Linked DNA regions of Rhodopseudomonas palustris. The protein of the gene in region 2 binds, or shares a complex with, the protein of the main gene of each other region. Links are inferred from orthologs where the notes say so. Each region holds a gene or a part of one and is shown on either strand. Other genes may lie near its edges. The genes, in order: RPPS3_RS03845 and hfq.

Region 1 (16,842 bases), 2.1 Mb from region 2 along the record:
CTCGCATGCGAACGCGGCGAGCTTGCGGCCGGCGGCAAAGACGTGGCCGCCGGCCGATACCAACCAACGTCAACAACGATGGGAGGACGACAGACGATGAACGACAAACGCAATGACCAGCCGCCGCTGTCGCGGCGCAAGCTGCTGAAGGCCGGCGTCGGAGCCGCGGGCGTCGCCGCGATGCTGGGCGCCGGCGTGGCTGCGGCGAATGCCCAGGTCACCAAGAAGGCCTCTCACAAGGATGCCGGCTATCAGGAGTCGCCGAACGGTGCCAAGCGCTGCGGCACTTGCCGCCAATTCCGGCCGCCGAGCTCATGCATCACGGTCGAAAGCCCGATCAGCGAGAACGGCTGGTGCCGCCTCTACGCCGGCAAGGCGTAACGCGCCACCGATCACGTCATCTGCTGCGCAACGACGAGCGGCACAGCGGTCGCAAGCTCCGGGTCCGATTCAGTCGGAGCTGGAGCTTGCGTCATTGCAGGCGCTTACCTGATCAGCACCGCTCTCGCCGGCGCATGATCGATGAACTGCGCCCGCTTCGGCGGAGTGCGATCACGCGTCGGCGGTCTCGCGAACCAGGATGCGCTCGCGCAGCGTCGGCTTATGCACCTTGCCGGTGGCGTTGCGCGGCAATGCTTCGACGAAACTGACGCGCTGCGGACATTTGAACCGCGCCAGCCGCTCGCGGCAATGCGCCAGCAGTTTCGCCTCGCTCAGCTCTTGGCCGGGTTTGAGCGCGACCACCGCGACTCCGGTTTCGCCCCATTGTGGATCGGGCGCGCCGATCACTGCCGCTTCGGCAATCTCCGGCAGCTGGTACAGCACATCCTCGACCTCGGCCGGATACACGTTCTCGCCGCCCGAGATGTACATGTCCTTGGTGCGGTCGACGATGTAGTAGAAGCCTTCGTCATCGACGCGCGCGGCATCGCCGGTGTGCAGCCAGCCGTCGGTGAATGAGGTGCGGTTGGCGTCCGGCCTATTCCAATAGCCGGGGGTGATGTTCGGGCCCTTCACCCAGAGTTCGCCCATCTCGCCCGGCTTCACCGGCTCGCCATCAGGACCGACGATCTTCAGGTCGGCGTGCAGCACCGGCTTGCCGGCCGAGCCGGCCTTGCGCGCGGCATCGTCGGCATCGAGCATCAGCACCGCCGGGCTGGTCTCGGTCATGCCGTAGCCCTGGACCAGGGCACAGCCGCGTTCCTGCCAGATCTTCAACAGCGGCACCGGCATCGGTGCGCCGCCGACGCCGGCGATCTGCAGCCGCGACAAGTCTGTCGCCGCAAACGCCGGATGCTGGCACATGAACTGATAGATCGACGGCACGCCGAAGAAATGCGTCAGCCCGACCGACGGATCTCCGATAATCGACAGCGCCGCGCCCGGATCGAATGCGCGCATCAGCAGGGTGGTGCCGCCGGCGTGCAGCACCGGATTGGTGTAGCAATTCAGCCCGCCGGTGTGGAACAGCGGCAGCACGCAGAGAAACACCGTGCGCTGCGAAATGAACGCCGGGATGCCGAGATTGACCGCGTTGATGAAGGTCATCCCATGGGTGATCATGGCACCCTTCGGCTTTCCGGTGGTGCCGGAGGTGTACATGATGGTCGAAACGTCATCGAGCGTTACCGGCTCGGCGTTACCGAGACGCGACGAGCTCGCCAGAGCGGTCTCATAGGCCGGACCGAACGCCAGCAGATGCGGCACGCCGCACGCAGCCTTCAACTCCGCCGCCATCGGTGCCAGCTCGTCGTCATGCGCCAGCACCCGCGGCGCGGCATCGCCGACGATATAGGACAGTTCGTGCACCGTGAGGCGGACGTTGAGCGGCACGAAGATCGCGCCGAGCCGGAAGCAGGCAAACTGCACCTCCAGCGTCTCGACCGCATTCAGCGCCAGCACCGCGACGCGATCGCCGCGGCCGACGCCGAGCGTTGCGAGATGCGCCGCCAGCCGGTCGACCCGTTCGTCCATTGCGCGGTAGCTGATGGCGCGGCTGGTGGCGAGATCGACCACCGCGATCCGCTCCGGGCGGACCTCGGCGTGATGGGCGATCCAGTCGAAGTAAGCGAAGCTCATCGGTTTTCTCCCTCGGAAGGTCGGCGGCTCTTGATGGCCGTCTCGACGAGGGAAGTGAAAGCGCGGGCCGGCGGGAAGTCAATCGCCGCATCTTGTGCGCCGCAACTAACTATCGCGAAATTGAACCACGTGTGCAGCCGGTCGGCGCAAGACAGGCCGGCGCCGTCCAGCGGCTACTGATAAGCTGCCACGATGTCCGAGACCGCGCGTTCGAGCTGCTTGGCGGTGGCGCATTGCCGGACCACGTTGCAGAACGGCGCGTAGCGGAACATTTCCGAATCGCCCCAGCCCCAGCCCATCCGGCCTTCGGGATTGAGCCAGACCACGCGCTTGGCGCGCTCCGAGATCGTGCGCAGAATGTCGGTGCGCGGATCGAGATTGTTGCTGCGGGCGTCGCCGAGCACGATCACCGTGGTCTTCGGCGTCACTGCGCGCAGCCAGCGCTTTTCGAAATCCGCCAGCGAGGCGCCGTAATCGGACGAGCCGAAGCCGACCTTGGACATGATCTCGCGCATCGCAGCTTCCGGCTCCTGCTTGTCGAGAATGTCGCTGACCTCGATCAGGTGGCCGGAGAAGGCGAAGGATCGGACATCGTCGACCACCTCGTGCAGGCTATGGATCAGCAGCAGGAAAAAATCCGACACCTGCGCCACCGAGCCGGAGACGTCGCACAGCGCCACGATCTGCGGCCGGTCGCGATGCCGCCGCTTCCAGGCGGTGAGGAACGGAATGTTACCCCAGGCGGCGTTGCGGCGGATGGTGCGGCGGACGTCGAGATGGCCGCGGCGCTGCCGCTTGCGCGGCTTGCTGTAGCGCTCGCGAAGCCGCCGCGCGATGGCGCGGATCAGCTCCTTCATCTGCTCGACCTGGCGTCGCTCCAGCCGCATCATCGGCGCATTGCGCAGCACCTCGTGGCGCAGGTTTTCGGCCTCCTCGCGGCCGTACAGCAGCAGCGCTTGCGCCACCATTTCGCGCACGCTGTCACGCAGGCCGTCGAGCGCCGCCGTGAGCCGTTCCGCCTGCGCCGAATCATCGGCCTTGAGCCGGTCGAGATCGTCGCGCAACTGGCCGACGCCGAGCGCTTCCATCATCCGGCTCTGAAACAGGCCGCGCTGGGTAAAGAACCGGATGTTGGAGAGCGATGCTTCGTTCGCCGCGCCGGCGAGCGCGGCGGCAACTGCGCTGCGATCCTGCGCCAGCAGCATCTGTGCGAGCTCGCCGAGCTCCGGCGGCGCCGAGTCTTCACCGCCGCCCTGCCCTGGCGCGCTGTTGCCGCTCAGCTGCGACGGTGATGCCCCACTTTCGGACTGCTGATCGGCCCCTTCCGCGGCGTCCGCATTGGTCTTCGGCTCGGGCCGGCTGAAGAACAGATCGAAGCATTGCGCCAGCGCCTGCTTCTCGTCCTGGGTCTTGGCCAGCGTCACCAGCAGGGTGTCGCGCAACAGGCCGCGATCGGCAAAGCCGACCTCCGACACCGCCCGCATCGCGTCGATACTCTCGGCCGGCGACACGCGCACGCCGGCGCCGCGCGCCGCCCGGAAGAAGCGGTGCAGCTCCTCGCGCATCAGCCGAACACGCCCTCGCGCCCGGCCTTGGCGACGAAGCCGGAGACCTGCGGCAACGCGGTTTCGATGTCGGCTTCGTACTTCAACAGCACGTTGAGCGTGTCCTTCACGGTCTGGTGGTCGAGCTCGCTCGCCTGCAGCAGCACCAGCACCCGCGCCCAGTCGATCGTCTCGCTGACCGACGGCAGCTTCTTCAGATCGAGCGCACGGATCTGGTTGATGAAGCCGACCATCTGCTTGCGCAGCGTCTCGCCGGCGCCGGGCACGCGGCTCTCGACGATGCGCTCCTCCAGCTTCTGTTCGGGGAAGCCGATGTGCAGATGCAGGCAGCGCCGCTTCAGCGCATCCGACAGGTCGCGCTCGCCGTTCGAGGTCAGCAGCACCAGCGGCTTCACCGTCGCGCTGATGGTGCCAAGCTCGGGGATCGTCACCTGGTAGTCGGACAGGATTTCGAGCAGCAGCGACTCGAACTCGGCGTCCGACTTGTCGATCTCGTCGACCAGCAGCACGCAGCCCTGCGGCTGCTCCAGCGCCTTGAGCAGAGGTCGCGGCTCGACGAATTCCTTGGAGAAAAATACGTCGCCAAAATCGTGCAGCCGACCGAGCGCATCGGTCAGTGTCTGCGCGCCGCCTAGCACTTCGCCGAGCTTGTCCTTGAGGATCTGGGTGTAGAGCAGCTGCTTGGCGTATTTCCACTCGTACAGCGCCTTGGCCTCGTCGAGCCCCTCGTAGCACTGCATCCGGATCATTTGTAGGCCGCGCCAGCTCGCCAGCGCTTTGGCCAGTTCGGTCTTGCCGACGCCGGCGGGGCCTTCAACCAGGATTGGCTTCTCGATCTTCTCGGCCAGATACACCGCAGTGGCGATCTGGCGGCTGGCGATATAGCCGACCGATGCCAAACCTGCGGTGACGGCCTCGATGGATTGCATCGGCAGATTCGCAGTCATAGCTATTGATTGCTCCAGAGAGATTGGCCGAGGGCGATCTGCCGCTGCTTGCGCGGCTCGCGCGCCACATTAGCCAGCACGTCGAACGCCGCCAGCGATCGGGTGAGTTGATCGTCGATCCGATCCGGCGGAAGCAGCGCGCGCAGCTCTTCGACGAGCATACGCGCCAGGCTACGGACGCCGATGACGCGCGCGCCAATCGGTGGCTCGCCGCTGTCCAGCGCCTGCACCGCGGCGGCGCTTCCCGCTTGTGCCAGCGACAGCAGTCCAGCGAGGCGGCCGAGCGTCAGTGCGTTCTCTTCGCTGTTCGCGATCCGCGCCGCGACCGTGTGCAGCAGCCAATCGAGGAAGCCGACAGTGGTCGCGGTGGCGACCGTATCTTCGAGATCGCGGAACGGCAGCGCCATCGCCGGATAGGCATCCGGCATCGTGCCGATCCGCGCCGAGGCCGGCACGACGCAGTTCTCAAAGCTCAGTTCGCAATGCGAGGCCGGCTTCAGCACGTCGAGCGACGGCATCGGGGTCAGCGTCAATCCTTCGGTGCCGCGCGGCAACAGAAACAGGCCGTAGCGCTTGCGGCCCTGCTCGACGCCGGTGATCGCCAGCACCAGAAACAAATCGGCGACCGGACCGTTGGTGATCCACGCCTTGCGGCCGTTGATGACGTAGCCGTCGGCCCGCTGTTCGGCGGTCGTCTGGAGATGCTTCGGATGCGCACCGGCACCGGGCTCCGAGATCGCCACCGCGGCCCAGCCGCGCCCCGAAGCGATCCGCGGCACCAGCTCGCCGCGCTGCGCCGCGTCGGCGAAGCCGGCGATAAAGAACCGCGCGATCAGTTGGCGCCCGGCAAACGCCGTGGCGAGACCGAGTTCGCCGGTCGACGCCGCAATCGCCCGTTCGGCCTGTGCGATCGCCCCGTAGCTGTCGAGCGCCGCATCGCTGCCGGGAAGGCCGATCTCGAACAGAGCGGCCTCGGCCATCGGTATGAACGGATCGGTGCCGGATCGATCTGCGGCTAGCGCCCGCCAACGCGCGATGCGTGCGGCGACCGCCGCTGTCGCCGCCTCTGTCGTCCCGAGGGTCGCGCCTGACGCGCCCGGTGTTCGAAGCTCACTCATGGCTCCGTGTGTAGAACAAGCCCGCGGCGGCGGCGAGTGTTTGTTGTATTCCGGCAAATGGAATGCGACGCGCGGCGAAGCTGACTCCGCCGCGCGCCATCAATGTCGCAGAATAGAAAGCTTAGTTACACCGCGTGAACCTTCGGCTCGCGCTCCCAGAACCGCAATTGCGAGCAAAGCTCCAGGAAACGCTCGGCGTCCTTCGGTCCGCCGAGACTCATCACGCCGCCGTCGGGTTCGACGCCGGCCTTCTCCAGAAGCGCCGCCGCATCCTTGGTGACCGCAATAAACTTGGCGTGGGCGAAGGCGTCGGCGACGAAGTCGCGCGCGGTCGCTTCTTGTTGCAGTTGCAGGGCGCCGTCTGGCGAGAGCAGTACCGCGACCGCATCGTACAGCACCGACGGACCACCATTGACCTTCTGCTTCGCCGGCCGCGGCTTACCATCGGACGCGGTGAAGCCGCCGACCTTCGGGGCGATCAGTTCGACCATCGCGCCTTGCTGCGTGGCGGCGGCCTCCAGCGCCGCCAGCAGCTTGGCGTCGGCGCCGTCGCTGACCAGAATGCCGAGCTTGCGGCCCTTGAAGCTGCCCGGCGCATTCTTGACGATGCTGAGCGCCGGCGACGGCGGCAAATCCGTGATCGGCTTGCGGGCTGGCTCGGCAGCCGCCGGCAGCTTGATGCCGAGACCGTCGGCGACCATCTGGGCGAGCGTCTTGTCGACATTGACGAGATGCGACACCACGCGGGCGCGGATCGCCGGCGTCTCGACCTTGCTGAGTTCGAACACGAACGCGTCCTTGATGTGCGTCTGCTCGATCTCGCTCTGGCTGACGTAGAACTGCCGCGCCTGACTGTAGTGATCGGCGAACAGTTCACCGCGGGCGCGGCGCCGCTCGCCGGTTTCCTCGGCCGGAAAGCTGCGGAAACCCTTCGGCGTCTCGCGCGGTCCGGTCCCCCAGCTGTTCGGCTCGTAGTTGACACGGCCGCGCGGGTTGTTGAACGCCATGTGGCCGTCCTGCGTGAAGCTGTGGAACGGACACTTCGGGGCGTTGATCGGCAGGTCGGTGAAATTGGTGGTGCCGAGCCGTTTCAGCTGGGTGTCGAGATAGGAGAAGTTGCGGCCCTGCAGCAGCGGATCGTTGGTGAAGTCGACGCCCGGCACGATGTTGGCGGTGTGGAACGCGACCTGCTCGGTCTCGGCGAAAAAATTATCGACGGTGCGATCGAGCACCAGCCGGCCGACGCGGCGGATCGGCACGCGCTCTTCCGGAATGATCTTGGTGGCGTCGAGAATGTCGAACTCGAATTCGTCCGCGAAGGCGTCGTCGAACAGCTGCAGGCCAAGCTCCCATTCCGGATAGTCGCCGGCCTGGATCGCACCCCACAGATCGCGACGGTGGAAGTCCGGGTCTGCGCCGTTGATCTTCACCGCCTCGTTCCACACCACCGACTGCATCCCGAGCTTCGGTTTCCAGTGAAACTTGACGTAGGTCGATTTGCCCTCGGCATTGATCAGCCGAAAGGTGTGGACCCCGAATCCTTCCATGAACCGGAACGAGCGCGGGATCGTCCGGTCGGACATGATCCACAGCGCCATGTTGATCGATTCCGGCATCAGCGAGATGAAGTCCCAGAAATTGTCATGCGCGGTTTGCGCCTGCGGGAAGCCGCGGTCCGGCTCCTGCTTGGCGGCGTGCACCAGATCGGGAAACTTGATCGCGTCCTGGATAAAGAACACCGGGATGTTGTTGCCGACGATGTCCCAGTTGCCTTCGCGCGTGTAGAGCTTGACGGCGAAGCCGCGGACGTCACGCGCCAGATCCGATGAGCCCTTGTTGCCGGCGACGGTCGAGAACCGCACGAAAGCCGGCGTTCGCTCGCCGGCGCGCTGGAAGATGTCGGCAGCGGTGATGTCCGACAGCGACTCATAGGTCTCAAAGAAGCCGTGGGCGCCGAAACCTCGCGCATGCACGACGCGCTCGGGGATACGCTCGTGGTCGAAGTGGAAGATTTTCTCGCGGAATAGAAAGTCTTCCATCAGCGTCGGCCCGCGCCGGCCGATCTTCAGGCTGTTCTGATTGTCGCTGATCGGAATGCCCTGCCGACTGGTGAGCGCCGGCATATCGCCGCTGGCAACCTGATGGGTCTCACCGCCAGGCCCGCGATGGATCGATGCGTCGGCCAGCTTGGCGGATTTCAGTTCGGGATGCTTGTCGGCCATGGAACCTCGCGCAGAAGGACAGAGTGATGGCGGCGCGGCTCTCGCGGCGATCGAAGCCATCGCTGCCGTGTCGATCCAACTGTGCGAGAGAGTCGTCCGCCGCTGGACTACGGCGTGAATGCGGATTGGTTCCTGGGATGAAACGAGTGATGCAGACAGGTCGACAGCCCTGCCCTGTCATCAAGCTCGCAGGTCAACGCCCACCCCCGTCATTCCGGAGCGCTCACGCCAGTGAGCGAACCCGGAATCCAGAGGTTATCGAGGGGTGATCCGCTAAATCGAGATTCCGGGTTCGCGCGTTTCACGCGCGCCCCGGAATGACCATTTTGGCGCGTACTCGGCCTCCCAACGACGGTGACAAGGCGGTGCTTGGCAGCCTCCCAATCGTAGTGAACGATCGACGAAACACCCTAATTCAAATGCGCCAGATAATGCGCCAGCGCGTAGATCTCTTCTTCGCTGAGCTGATAAGCGACGTCGGCCATCGCCGCCATCGCGCCGCCGGAGCGCTGGCCGGATTTGAATTCGTTCAGCGCCTTGATCAGATATTCTTCGCGCTGACCGGCGAGCCGAGCGGTCGCCTTGGTGCCGGCGAAGCTGTCGGTGTGGCAGGATGCGCAGCGCCGCCCCACCGCGGCCTCGGCGCCCTTGCGCGACAGCTCGGGCTTTTCATCCGGCTTCAGATTCTTCATCGGCGGCAGTGAGGCGAAATACGCCCCGAGATTGCGGATGTCCTCGTTACTGAGATCCTCGACCACCGAGCGCATATTGGCGTTCTCGCGGGTGCCGGCGCGGAAGAATACCAGCTGCCATTGAATGTAGAGATCGGGCTGTCCGGCCAGCGACGGGGTGTACTCCATCTTGGAGATGCCGTTCTCGCCGTGGCAGATGGTGCACACACCAGCCTTGGCCTTGCCGGCCTCGATGTCGCCGGCGACGAGAGGGGAGGCAAGCAGACCAAAACAGAACGACAGCGCAGGAAGCAGGCGAGTCATGCAAGGGGCCTCTGTTGGCTCAGAGCTTGTGGTTGGAGTTCGTCATTCCGGGATTCGTCGCGGTCGGCGCAGCCGGCCGGGGCGAAGGCCCGCAATCCATAACCACTGCGATCGGGGGTGAATCACGAGGGCGGTGGTCGGGCCTCACAAACGGCACGGGGAGCATGGATTCCGGGTTCGCCGCTGCGCGGCGCCCCGGAATGACGACGTGGGGAGAGTGCGCTCAGCTCGAGCTCATTTGCTGTAGCTGATGCGATAGATCGCGCCGGCCCAGTCGTCGGCCACCAGGATCGAACCGTCCTTGGCCAGAACGATATCGGCCGGGCGGCCGAGATAGCCCTGATCGCCTTCGATCCAGCCGTCGGCAAACACCTCCTGCTTGGCGTTCTTGCCGTCGGGATCGGCTGTCACCTTGACGATCCGGCCACCCTGATATTTGTGCCGATTCCAGGAGCCGTGTTCGGCGATCAGAATCGCGTTCTTGAAGTCGGCCGGAAACTGGTCGCCGGTGTAGAACTTCATGCCGAGCGGAGCGACGTGGGCGCCGAGATTGAGGACCGGCGGGGTGAACTCCGAACACTGATGCCCCATCGCGAATTTCGGATCCGGCATGTCGCCCTGATGGCAATACGGATAGCCGAAATGCTCGCCGAGTTTGGCGATCATGTTGAGCTTGTCGCTCGGCATGTCGTCGCTGATCCAGTCGCGCGCATTCTCGGTGAACCAGTATTTTCCGGTGCGCGGATCGACGTCGCCGCCGACGGAGTTGCGCACGCCGAGCGCGACGATCTCGGCATTGCCGGTCTTGGGATCAACGCGGCGGATCTGCGACACCGAGGTCGGCGGGATGCCGATGTTGAAGGGCGGACCGAACGGCACGTAGAACCAGCCGTCCTTGTCGGCGGCGAGATACTTCCAGCCGTGCGCCACGTAGGATGGCATGTCGTCATAGACGACCTTGCCGGAGCCAAGATTATCCAGGTTGGCTTCGGCATTGTCGTAGCGGATCAGCTTGTCGATATCGATGACGTACAAAGCGCCATCGCGATAGGCGAGGCCGGTCGGCATCTTCAGGCCCTTGAGGATGGTCTTGACCTGCTTCTTGCCGTCCTTGTCGGTGATCGCATAGACGTTGCCGAGTCCGAACGAGCCGACGAACAGCGTGCCGTTGTCGCCCCACGCCATCTGCCGCGCGGCGAGCACGCCCGAGGCATAGACCTCGATCTTGAAGCCCGGGGGCAGTTTGATCTTCTTCATCATCGCTGCGAGTTCGGCGTCGGACGACCCAGTCGGCGGACCGGCCGGCGGCGCGAGGCCCTTCTGCGCTTCGGTCTCGTCGCCGAGGAACCAATCGGGCGGCGGGTTGGTCCAGAATTCCTTGCTGCCGGATTCGTATTTCTTCAGCCCCTGCGCGCCAGCCTGCGATATCGCCGCGGCCGCCGCCAATGCAATGGCGCAGGCAACAGCGGATCGTGTGAAGACCGATGTCATCTCGTTCACTCCCTCGGCGGCCATTCCGGCCGCTTTGATTCTTATTAGTTGGAACGGTTCGCGTCGGATCGTCGCCGGCGGAAGACGCCGGTGGCGAGACGCTATCACATCCGTTTCGGGAGAGAAGAACGATTGCGAGTGAATCGCGATGAACATTCGCTGCGCCGCAATCGATGCAGTGCAATGAAGCGCGTAGCTCAAACCAAACGATCAAATCAAAAGCGGGACGGCGGCGAACCGCCGTCCCGCGGCTTTGGCCAGGATCAGAAGATCTTCATCGCGTTCTGCAGCGTGATCCAAACGCCCCAGGCGAGCGGAACGCCGACGAACAGCCAGAACGCCGCGGCACGGGCATCGAGCCCACCCTTGCCGATGCCGTAGGAGCCGCCGCCGACATTGGCGGCTGCACCCTTGGCCTGTAGCGCGGCAACCTCCTCGGGCTTCATGAACCACTTGTCGGCGAGCGGCTTGACCATCGCGTTGCAGATCAGGCCGAGCACCAGCATGCCGGCGAGGATATACATCGTGAAGTCATACACCTGCGCGCGCGGCACGCCGGTGGCGATCTGCGCTTCGCGAATGTAATTGACCACCACCGGGCCGATGATGCCGGCGGTCGCCCAGGCGGTCAGCAGCCGGCCGTGGATGGCGCCGACGAACTGAGTGCCGAAGATATCGGCCAGATACGCCGGCACGGTGGCGAAGCCGCCGCCATACATCGACAGGATGATGCCGAAGGCGAGCACGAACAGCGCCTTGCTGCCCATCGCGGCGAGCGTCGGCGCCAGCGCGTAGAGAACGATGCCGAGGAGAAAGAACACATAATAGGTGTTCTTGCGGCCGATGTGATCGGACAGCGACGCCCAGAAGAACCGGCCAGCGATGTTGAACAGCGACAGCAGACCGGCGAAGCCGGCGGCGATGCCGGCGATCACGGTCTTCTGCTCGGCCGACAGCTGATTGAACGACAGGTCCGGCAGACCGATCAGCTTGCCGCCGAAGATTTCCTGCAGCATCGGCGACGCCATACCGATGACGCCAATGCCCGCCGACACGTTGAGACACAGCACCGCCCAGATCAGCCAGAACTGCTTGGTCTTGTGCGCGTCCTTGAGGTGCACCTGATGCGCGGTGATGTAGGCGTTGTTCTTTTCCGGCGGGGTCCAGCCGTCCGGCCGCCAGTTCGGCGGCGCCAGGCGATAGGAGAACGCCCCGATGGTCATGAACACGAAGTAGATCAGCCCCATCGCCAGGAAGGTCTGCCACACGCCGACATCGGTCGGGGTCTTGAAATAATTCATCAACATGTTGGCCAGCGGGGCGCCGATCATCGCGCCGCCGCCGAAGCCCATGATCGCCATGCCGGTGGCCATGCCGCGGCGATCCGGGAACCACTTCACCAGCGTCGACACCGGCGAGATGTAGCCGAGGCCGAGACCGATGCCGCCGATCACGCCGGAGCCGAGCCACAGCAGCCAGAGCTGATGCAGATAGATGCCGAGCGCGCCGAGCACCAAGCCGCCGGCCCAGCACACCGCAGCGACGAAGCCGGCCTTGCGCGGACCGACCCGTTCCAGCCACCCGCCCCACACCGCGGCCGAGGCGCCGAGCAGCACGAAGAACAGCGTGTACATCCACCCCATCGAGGCGACGCGCCAGTCGCAGGTGGTGGTGAACAGCTCCTGCACGATGGTCATGTCGGCGCAGACCTTCGGCGCCGATAGCCCGACCGCGCGCGACAGCGGTAGCCAGAACACGCTGAAGCCATACGCCATGCCGATGCAGAGGTGGATACAAAGTGCCGCCGGCGGCACCAGCCAACGATTGAAACCGGCGGTAGCGATAATCCGTTCGCGATCAAAAATACCCGGCCTTGCGCCGGACAGCCGTCCGGCCCCATCCAATATGGTCATGTCGTTTCCTTCCCCTGTTGCGGCCGTCCGTTTTCGGACTGACCGTCGTCGCATGCGCCCTTGCTAAGTTGCCCCTTTCAACGCCTCCACTGCGGCCCGCACCTCGGGCGCGAGTCCATCACCCCCGGCCTCGAGATGCGCGATGATCGCCCGCCGCATCCGCGGCTCCCAGAACTTCTTCAAATGCTCGGTGATACCCGGCACGGCCCTGTCAGGCCCCTGGCTGCGGAAGAACGCGCCGATCTGATTGGCCATATACACCAGCCGGTCAGGCGACATCGGCAGCTCCCTTGTGATCGATGTCGGTGATGCGCTGCGGATGGCTGAACAGCTCAAAGCCATCGGCACGCGCAATTGCAGCGAGCGTAATGCCGGCAGCCTCGGCCATTCGCACCGCAAGTGCGGTCGGCGCCGACACGGCGACCAGCACGGCGGCGCCGATCGCGGCGGTCTTCTGCACCATCTCGACCGAGACCCGGCTGGTCAGCAGCACGAGGCCGTTCGCTGCATCGATGCGATCTCGGGCGAGCGCGCCGGCGAGCTTGTCGAGCGCATTGTGGCGACCGACGTCCTCACGCACATGAACAATGCCGTGCTCCGGCGTGAAGTAAGCAGCGGCGTGTACCGCGCGGGTTTCAACGTTGAGCTTCTGCAGCGGCGGCAGGGCCTCGATCGCGGCGATGATCTGCTGCGGCGAGAAACTGCGGCCGGCACCGACGGTCGCAACCGGACGGACCGCCTCGGCAATCGAGTCCACTCCGCACAGCCCGCAACCGGTCGGCCCCGCGATATGCCGGCGGCGCTGCTGCAGACGTTCGGCGACATCGCCCGCGAGCCACATCCGCAGTTCGACGCCGTCGTCGTGCGGCACGATCTCCAGGCTGTCGATCTCGGCCGCCTGCCCGATCACGCCTTCGCTCAGGCTGAATCCGATCGCGAAGTCTTCCAGATCGGCCGGCGTTGCCATCATCACCGCCTGGGAGGAGCCGTTGTAGCTGATCGCGACCGGGGTCTCGTCGGGGATCGCGCGCGTGCCGGGCTGCATCCGGCCGTGACGCCAGACCTTGGTCTTGCCGGTGTGGACGGTCGGCCGCGCCATCACTCCGCCGCCTCCGCCGGCACCGCGATCCGCCGCGCGGCCGTCGCCTGCTGCTCATAGGAGCGCTGCCATTCCGACGGGCCGTTCGACGGCGCGACCTGCACGGCCGTCACCTTGTATTCCGGGCAGTTGGTGGCCCAGTCCGAGTACTCGGTGGTGACGACGTTGGCCTGGGTGTCGGGGTGATGGAACGTCGTATAGACGACGCCCGGCGCGACGCGGTCGGTGATCAGCGCGCGCAGCGTAGTCTCGCCGGCACGGCTGGCGAGCCGCACCCAGTCGCCGTCGCGCACCCCGCGTTGCTCGGCGTCGTGCGGATGGATTTCCAGCCGGTCCTCGTCGTGCCACACCGTGTTGGCGGTCCGCCGGGTCTGCGCGCCGACATTGTACTGCGACAAGATGCGGCCGGTGGTGAGCAGCAGCGGGAATCTTGGCCCGGTGCGCTCGTCGGTCGCGACGTATTCGGTGATGACGAACTTGCCCTTGCCGCGCACAAAATGATCGATGTGCATCACCGGCGTGCCTTCCGGCGCGCGTTCGTTGCACGGCCACTGGATCGAGCCGAGTTCTTCCAGCCGGTCGTAGGACACACCCGTGAAGGTCGGCGTCAGCGCGGCGATCTCGTCCATAATCTCGGACGGATGGGTGTAATTCATCTTGTAGCCGACCGCCTCGGCGAGCCGCAGCGTGACTTCCCAATCTTCCAGACCGTTTTTCGGCGACATCACCTTGCGGACGCGCTGAATGCGACGTTCGGCATTGGTGAAGGTGCCGTTCTTCTCCAGGAAGGTCGAGCCCGGCAGGAAGATATGGGCGTAGTTGGCGGTCTCGTTCAGGAACAGGTCGTGGACGATCACGCATTCCATCGCTTCGAGACCGGCCGCGACGTGCTTGGTGTTGGGGTCCGACTGCAGAATGTCCTCGCCCTGCACATACAGCGCCTTGAACGAGCCCTCGACCGCGGCGTCGAGCATGTTGGGAATGCGCAGGCCCGGCTCGTTGTCGAGCTTGACGTTCCACAGCGCCTCGAAGCTTTCGCGCACCGAGTCAGTCGAGATGTGGCGATAGCCCGGCAGTTCGTGCGGGAACGAGCCCATGTCGCACGATCCCTGCACGTTGTTCTGGCCGCGGAGCGGATTCACGCCGACGCCCGGCCGGCCAAGATTGCCGGTGGCCATCGCGAGGTTGGCGATCGCCATCACGGTGGTCGAGCCCTGGCTGTGCTCCGTGACGCCGAGCCCGTAATAGATCGCACCGTTTCCACCGGTGGCGTAGAGCCGCGCGGCTTCGCGCAAGCTGCCCGGATCGACGCCGGTGAAGGCGGCGGTCGCCTCGGGGCTGTGGCGCTCGTCGGAAACGAACGCCGCCCAGTGCTCGTATTCGCTCCAGTCGCAACGCTCGCGCACGAACGCCTCGTTGGCGAGCCCTTCGGTGACGATGACGTGCGCCAGCGCGGTGAGCACCGCAACGTTGGTGCCGGGCTTCAGCGGCAGATGCTGCGCAGCCTCGACATGCGCCGAGCGAACCAGGTCGATGCGGCGCGGATCGATCACGATCAGCTTGGCGCCCTGGCGTAGCCGTTTCTTCAGCCGCGAGCCGAACACCGGGTGGCCGTCGGTCGGGTTGGCGCCGATGATCATCACCACGTCGGCATGCTCGACCGAGTCGAAATCCTGCGTGCCGGCGGAGGTGCCGAAAGCGGTCGACAGGCCGTAGCCGGTCGGCGAGTGGCAAACGCGGGCGCAGGTGTCGACATTGTTGTTGCCGAAGCCGGCGCGGATCAGCTTCTGCACCAGGAAGGTTTCTTCATTGGTGCAGCGCGACGAGGTGATGCCGCCGACCGCGTCGCGGCCGTACTTCGCCTGGATCCGCTTCAGCTCGGACGCCGCGTAGCTGAAGGCTTCGTCCCAGCTCACCTCGCGCCACGGCTCGGTGATCTTGGCGCGGATCATCGGCTTGAGGATGCGCTCCTTGTGGTTGGCGTAGCCCCAGGCGAACCGGCCCTTGACGCAGGAATGGCCGCGATTGGCCTTGCCGTCCTTGTACGGCACCATGCGCACCAGCTCTTCGCCGCGCATCTCGGCCTTGAAGGTGCAGCCGACGCCGCAATAGGCACACGTCGTCACCACCGAGCGCTCCGGCGTGCCGATCTCGATCACGCTTTTCTCGTTCAGCGTCGCGGTCGGACACGCCTGCACGCAGGCGCCGCAGGATACGCATTCGGAGCCGAGGAAGCTTTCCTGCATGCCGGGCGAGACGACGGAGTCGAAGCCCCGGCCCGCGATCGTCAGCGCGAAGGTACCCTGCACTTCCTCGCAGGCGCGGACGCAGCGCGAGCAGACGATGCATTTCGACGGATCGTACGTGAAGTACGGGTTTGACTCGTCGAGCCCCGGATTGGGATGCTTCTCGCCGGAATATCCATAGCGCACGTCACGTAGGCCCACGGCGCCGGCCATGTCCTGCAGCTCGCAATCGCCGTTCGCCGAGCAGGTCAGGCAGTCGAGCGGGTGATCGGAGATATACAGCTCCATCACGCCCTTGCGGATCTGCTTGAGCCGCTCGGTCTGGGTGTGGACGACGAGACCGTCGGCGACCGGCGTGGTGCACGACGCCGGCGTGCCGCTACGGCCGTCGATCTCGACCAGACACAGCCGGCAGGAGCCGAACGCATCGACCATGTCGGTGGCGCAGAGTTTCGGGATCGCGGTGCCGATCTCCATCGCGGCGCGCATGATCGAGGTGCCCTCGGGCACCGAGACGCTGCGGCCATCGATCGTCAGCGTCACCATGGTTTCGGAGAGCGAGCGCGGCGTGCCGAAATCGGTTTCGTGGACCAAAGCCATGTCGTCGTCCTTTATTCCGCCGCCTGCAGCCGGCGCGGCGCGAGGCCGAAATCTTCCGGGAAGTGCGTCAGCGCGCTCAGCACCGGGATCGGCGTCAGGCCGCCCAGCGCGCACAGTGAGCCGAACTTCATGGTGTTGCAGAGGTCCTCGAGCACGGCGATGTTCGCGGCCGGCTTATCACCGGCGATGATCTTGTCGACGGTCTCGGCGCCGCGGGTCGAACCGATCCGGCACGGCGTGCACTTGCCGCAGGATTCGTGCGCGCAGAATTCCATCGCGAACCGCGCCTGCTTGGCCATGTCGACGGTGTCGTCGAACACCACCACGCCGCCATGCCCGACCATGCCGCTCCGCGCGGCGAACGCCTCGTAGTCGAACGGCGTGTCGAACAGCGCGCGCGGGAAGTAAGCGCCGAGCGGGCCGCCGACCTGGACGGCGCGCACCGGGCGGCCGCTCAGCGTACCGCCGCCGATGTCGTCGACCAGCTCACCGAGCGTGATCCCGAACGCTACCTCGAACAGCCCGCCGTGCTTGATGTTGCCGCCGAGCTGGATCGGCTTGGTGCCG
Region 2 (5,866 bases):
CGCCGTTGCCGTTTTCGCCGTCGTCGGTCTCCGGAATGCGCTCGACCGAGACGACCTTCTCGTCATCCGCGGTGTCGAACACGATCACGCCCTGCGTCGAGCGGCCGGCGACGCGAATGCCTTCGACCGGGCAGCGGATCAGCTGACCGTTGTCGGTGACCAGCATGATCTGGTCGGAGTCTTCGACCGGGAACGACGCTATCAGCTTGCCGTTGCGGCTGTTCACCGACATCGCCACGATGCCTTTGCCGCCACGCCCGGTGGTGCGGTACTCGAACGACGAGGTCCGCTTGCCGTAGCCGTTCTCCGAGATCGTCAGCACGAACTGCTCGGACGCCGACATTTCGGCATAGCGCTCCTGCGACAGCGCCGCGGACGTATCGCCCTCCTCGGCTTCAACTTCCGGCGTCTCGATCGGCTCGTTCTCCTCACCGGTCGCGGCACGGCGGATCGCGCCGGACTGCTTCAGATAGGTCGAGCGTTCGGCCGGCGTCGCCTCGAAGTGACGCAGGATGCTGAGCGAGATCACCTTGTCGCCGGACGACAGCGCGATGCCGCGCACGCCCATCGAGGTGCGGCCGCTGAACACGCGCACGTCCGGCACCGGGAAGCGGATGCACTGGCCGCCGGCGGCGGTCAGCAGCACGTCGTCGCGCTCGGTGCAGATCTGGACGTCGACGATCGCCTCGCCCTCGTCGAGCTTCATCGCGATGATGCCGGAGCGGCGGACGTCGACGAAGTCGGACAGCTTGTTGCGGCGGACGTTGCCCCCGGTGGTGGCGAACATCACGTCGAGCTCGCTCCACGAGGCTTCGTCCTCCGGCAGCGGCATGATCGTGGTGATGCGCTCGCCCTGCTCCAGCGGCAGGATGTTGATCAGCGCCTTGCCACGGCCGTTCGGCGGCGCCAGCGGCAACCGCCAGACCTTTTCCTTGTAGACCTGACCGCGCGACGAGAAGAACAGCACCGGCGTGTGCGTCGAGGCGACGAACAGCCGCGAGACGAAATCCTCCTCGCGGGTGGCCATGCCGGAGCGGCCCTTGCCGCCGCGGCGCTGCGCCCGATAGGTCGACAGCGGCACCCGCTTGACGTAGCCGGCGTGCGACACGGTCACCACCATGTCCTCGCGCTGGATCAGGTCTTCGTCTTCGACCTCGCCTTCCTGCTCGACAATCTCAGTCCGCCGCGGCGTTGCGAACTCGGCCTTGACCTCGCCGAGCTCGGTCTTGACGATCGTCTGCACCCGCGCCCGCGAGCGCAGGATTTCCAGATAGTCGGCGATTTCGACCGCGAGCTTGTCGAGCTCTTCGGAAATCTCTTCGCGTCCCAGCGCGGTGAGGCGCTGCAGCCGCAGATCGAGGATCGCCTTGGCCTGCTCGAACGACAGCCTGGCGGTGCCGTCCTCGTTGAGCTTGTGGCGCGGATCGTCGATCAGCGTGATCATCGCCGCGACATCGGCGGCCGGCCAGTCGCGCGACATCAGGGTCTCGCGCGCCGTGTTCGGATCAGGCGAATTACGGATCACGCGAATGATCTCGTCGATATTCGCCACCGCGATCGCGAGGCCGACCAAGATGTGGGCGCGATCGCGCGCCTTGTTGAGCAGGAATTTGGTGCGGCGGGTGACGACCTGTTCGCGGAATGCGACGAAGACCGTCAGCAGATCCTTCAGGTTCATCAACTGCGGCCGGCCGCCTTCCAGCGCCACCATGTTGGCGCCGAAATTGGTCTGCAGCGGCGTGAACTTGTAGAGCTGGTTGAGCACGACCTCAGGTACGGCGTCGCGGCGCAACTCGATCACCACGCGGAAACCGTCGCGGTCGGATTCGTCGCGCAGATCGCCGATGCCTTCGATCTTCTTCTCGCGCACCAGCTCGGCGATGCGCTCGACCATCGTGGCCTTGTTCACCTGATACGGAATCTCGGTGACGATGATCGCTTCACGGTCCTTGCGGACGGTCTCGATCTCGACCTTGCCACGCATCACGATCGAGCCACGGCCGGTCTGATAGGCGGCGCGGATGCCGGCGCGGCCGAGAATGATGCCGCCGGTCGGGAAGTCCGGACCCGGCACGATCTTGTTGAGATCGTCGATCGACAGCGCCGGATCGTCGATCAGCGCGATACAGGCGTCGATCACCTCGCCGAGATTGTGCGGCGGGATGTTGGTGGCCATGCCGACCGCGATGCCGCCGGCGCCGTTGACCAACAGGTTCGGGAACTTGGCAGGAAGAACCTGCGGCTCCCGTTCCGAATTGTCGTAGTTCGGCTGGAAGTCGACGGTGTCCTTGTCGATATCATCGAGCAGCGTCTGCGCGATCTTGGTCAGGCGGGATTCGGTGTACCGCATCGCCGCCGGCATATCGCCGTCGACCGAACCGAAATTGCCCTGACCATCGATCAGAGGCACGCGCATCGAGAAGTTCTGCGCCATGCGGACCAGCGCGTCGTACACTGACTGGTCGCCGTGCGGGTGATACTTACCGATGACGTCGCCGACGGTGCGTGCCGACTTGCGATACGGCTTGTTCCACTCGAAGCCGTTCTCGTACATGCCGAAGAGGATACGGCGATGCACCGGCTTCAACCCGTCGCGCGCATCCGGTAGCGCTCGCGCCACGATCACGCTCATCGCGTAATCGAGATAGCTGCGCTTCATCTCGTCGAGAATGGATACGGGGCGAATATCCGAGGGCGCCAGCGGCTCCCCGGGCTTCTCGTCGTCTTTGTCGGACAAGGGTGAATTCCGGTCAGAATCTGATCGGATTCGTATAGCGTATCGGGGTGTTGTGAACCACCCTTTCGGACGCGGTTTTCGAAGGTTTTTCCGCTCGTTTTTCCAAAGACTTACGGGGCGTTTTCGACGGTCGCGAAAAGCCTTCGTGAAAGGCGCCGAAATTGCCGCGATCGGCGCTTCCGCAAAGCGCCGATTCGCGCCCTCAATCCGGCCGCGGCACCGCGCCGAAACGGTCGACCACGACGTCGCGCTTGTTGTCCTCGACCCGCACCGTCATGGCGTATCGGCCGTCGACCAGATCCTTCGCCAGCACCTCAGTGTTGCGATGGAGCCAGCTCACGCCGGCCCCGTCCGCCGCATCGATCGACAGATCGAGCACGGTGCGGGTGGCCGCCAGGCGCTGCTCGATCGCCAGCAGAAGGTCATCGACGCCCTCGCCGCTCACCGCCGACACCAGAAGGCACGGATGATCCTCAGGCCGGCGCGCCGCGATGTTCTTCAATTCGTCCCGCTGCTCGGGCTCGAAGCGGTCGATCTTATTCCAGACTTCGACAATCCGGCCGCTGGCCGCATCGACGCCGAGCTGGCGCAGCACGTTGTCGACGTCGTGCTGCTGCGCTTCGGCATCCTCGTGGCTGATGTCGCGGACATGCAGGATCAGATCGGCTTCCAGCACCTCTTCCAGCGTCGCGCGGAATGCGGCGACGAGCTGGGTCGGCAGATTGGAGATGAAGCCGACGGTGTCGGACAGCATCGCCTTGCCGCCGTGCGGCAATTGGATCGCGCGGAGCGTCGGGTCGAGCGTTGCGAACAGCATGTCGGCCGCCTGCACGTCGGCCCGCGTCAGCCGGTTGAACAGCGTCGACTTGCCGGCGTTGGTGTAGCCGACCAGCGCGACCACGCGATACGGCACGCGCTGCCGACCGGCGCGATGCAGCCGCCGTGTCGCCTGCACCTTCTTCAGCTCGGACTCGAGTTTGGTGATGCGCTCGCCGATCAACCGGCGGTCGGCCTCGATCTGGGTTTCGCCAGGGCCGCCCATGAAGCCGAAGCCGCCGCGCTGGCGCTCGAGGTGGGTCCACGAGCGCACTAGGCGCGAGCGCTGATAGTTGAGATGCGCCAGCTCGACCTGGAGGGTGCCTTCGCGGGTCTTGGCGCGGCGCCCAAAGATTTCCAGGATCAGGCCGGTGCGATCGAGCACCTTGGCGTTCCAGGCTTTCTCCAGGTTGCGCTGCTGGATCGGCGACAGCGCGCAATCCATCACCACGAGGTCGGCTTCGTGCGCGGCAATCAGCCCGACGATCTCTTCGACCTTGCCCTTGCCGAGATAGGTCGCGGGACGAATCTGGCTGATCGGCGTGAGCACCGCCTCGACGACGTCGAGGTCGATGGCGCGCGCAAGACCCGCGGCTTCATCGAGCCGCGCGTCGTTGTCGCGGACGGCCGTATCCGCCGCGTCAGGATCACCCCGGCGCGTGCGCAAATACGGACCGACGACGATGACTCGTCCAGTCTCTCCGCCCTGCCCCGATCGCGGACGATCGGCGCCCTCGTCAATGCTGCGGGGTTCCAATCAGGCCCGCCTCAAGCTGGCGAGTCCTCGCCGCTTTCGAACAGCTGGATCGGCGCCCCCGGCATGATCGTCGAGATCGCGTGTTTGTAGACGAGCTGCGAATGACCGTCGCGCCGCAACAAAAGGCAAAAATTATCGAACCAGGTGACAATACCCTGCAACTTCACCCCGTTGACCAGAAAGATCGTCAGGGGAGTCTTTGTCTTGCGTACGTGGTTGAGGAAAGTGTCTTGAAGGTTTTGTGCGCGGTCTGCCGCCATTTTTTATCCCGCAATTGGTTTTGTCTTTTCTTGCCGGTGCGCGTCTCTCTATCGGAGCTCCACCCCGGTTGCCGACTCCTCCGAGATCCCCCTCCGGAAGCCGACGTCCGATTAGAGGGTAGGCATGGCTTTTAAGCAAGCAACTAAAACCCCGAGTGGATGCTCCCCGCGCCGCAAAGCTTAAGAAAACACCGCAAATCGGTGAAACTGCTCTCTTAGACGTTTGGCCAATGCGCCCGGCGTGCCGTTGCCAATCGGCTGCCCGTCGATCGCCACCACCGGCATCACGATCTGGCTGGACGCGGTCACGAATGCCTCGGCGGCACCGGCGGCCTCGGCCGGCGTGAACGGCCGCTCCTCGAACCGAACCTGCAGCGCTTCGAACGCATCCATCAGCACCGCACGGGTGACGCCGGGGAGTATGCCGGCCTCGGCCGAGCGGGTCACCACCCGGCCCTCTTTGGTGACGATCCAGGCGTTGCTGGAGGAGCCTTCGGTGACATAGCCGTCGCGGTCGACGTACCACGCCTCATAGGCACCGGTCTCGCGCGCCGCCTGCTTGGCCAGCACGTTCGGTAGCAGCGCCGTCGACTTGATATCGACCCGCGGCCAGCGATTCTCCGGCAGCGTGATCACCTTGATGCCGTGAGCGGCGTTGGCCTGCCCCTTCGCCGGATCGAGGCTGCGCGCCGTCACCACCACGGCGGGCTTCACCGACGCAGCTGGAAAGCCGTGATCGCGCCGCGCCACGCCGCGCGTAACCTGCAGATAGACGATGCCGTGATTCACCCGGTTGCGCCGCACCACTTGGTGCATCACGACGGACAAGGCCGCGAGCGGCATCGGCTCCTTGATCCGCAATTCGCCGAGCGAGCGCTGCAGCCGCGCCAGGTGCCGCGGCATGTCGACCAGCTTGCCGCCGCGCACTTCGCAGACCTCATAGACGCCGTCGGCGAACTGATAGCCGCGATCTTCGATGTTCACGCTCGCATCGCGCATGTCGAGATAACGGCCGTTGACATAGGCGATGCGCGACATCGATTGAATCCAGGTCTGAGATATGAATGGAAGGACGACTTAGCCGACGCCGAGCGCCTTGAGCTTGCGGTGCAACGCCGAGCGTTCCATGCCGACGAATTCGGCGGTGCGCGAGATGTTGCCGGAGAACCGGCTGATCTGCGCGATCAGATAATCACGCTCGAACGCCTCGCGGGCCTCGCGCAGCGGCAGACCCATGATGTGCTCGCCGTTATTGCCGGTCGGCATCGTCGGCACCATCGAGCCGACATCCTGCGG

What was found.
Region 1: the proteins of hfq (region 2) and RPPS3_RS03845 are in contact, whole or in part, in a crystal structure (PDB 3VU3), measured with the Escherichia coli proteins. The link is inferred for Rhodopseudomonas palustris from one-to-one orthologs.

What each region holds. Positions count from the first base shown.
Region 1 is NZ_CP019966.1:806,501-823,342, reverse strand. The notes cover bases 5,384-8,382. They hold RPPS3_RS03845 (catalase), read right to left. Parts: upstream 7,932-8,382; coding sequence 5,835-7,931; downstream 5,384-5,834. Other genes in these bases: RPPS3_RS03840 (c-type cytochrome), read right to left, coding at 8,342-8,382; RPPS3_RS03850 (acyl-CoA dehydrogenase family protein), read right to left, coding at 5,384-5,571. In the rest of the region: RPPS3_RS03870 (high potential iron sulfur protein), read left to right, coding at 97-381; RPPS3_RS03865 (acyl-CoA synthetase), read right to left, coding at 553-2,079; RPPS3_RS03860 (vWA domain-containing protein), read right to left, coding at 2,253-3,644; RPPS3_RS03855 (AAA family ATPase), read right to left, coding at 3,644-4,591; more of RPPS3_RS03850, read right to left, coding at 4,594-5,383; more of RPPS3_RS03840, read right to left, coding at 8,383-8,926; RPPS3_RS03835 (PQQ-dependent sugar dehydrogenase), read right to left, coding at 9,161-10,417; RPPS3_RS03830 (OFA family MFS transporter), read right to left, coding at 10,681-12,330; RPPS3_RS03825 (formate dehydrogenase subunit delta), read right to left, coding at 12,394-12,609; formate dehydrogenase accessory sulfurtransferase FdhD, read right to left, coding at 12,599-13,429; fdhF (formate dehydrogenase subunit alpha), read right to left, coding at 13,429-16,275; RPPS3_RS03810 (formate dehydrogenase beta subunit), read right to left, coding at 16,287-16,842.
Region 2 is NZ_CP019966.1:2,912,766-2,918,631, reverse strand. Bases 2,947-5,866 are described here. They hold hfq (RNA chaperone Hfq), read right to left. Parts: upstream 4,571-5,866; coding sequence 4,322-4,570; downstream 2,947-4,321. Other genes in these bases: RPPS3_RS13540 (sigma-54-dependent transcriptional regulator), read right to left, coding at 5,648-5,866; RPPS3_RS13545 (D-amino-acid transaminase), read right to left, coding at 4,751-5,608; hflX (GTPase HflX), read right to left, coding at 2,947-4,310. Also shown: gyrA (DNA gyrase subunit A), read right to left, coding at 1-2,737; more of hflX, read right to left, coding at 2,940-2,946. UniProt on the Escherichia coli protein: RNA chaperone that binds small regulatory RNA (sRNAs) and mRNAs to facilitate mRNA translational regulation in response to envelope stress, environmental stress and changes in metabolite concentrations.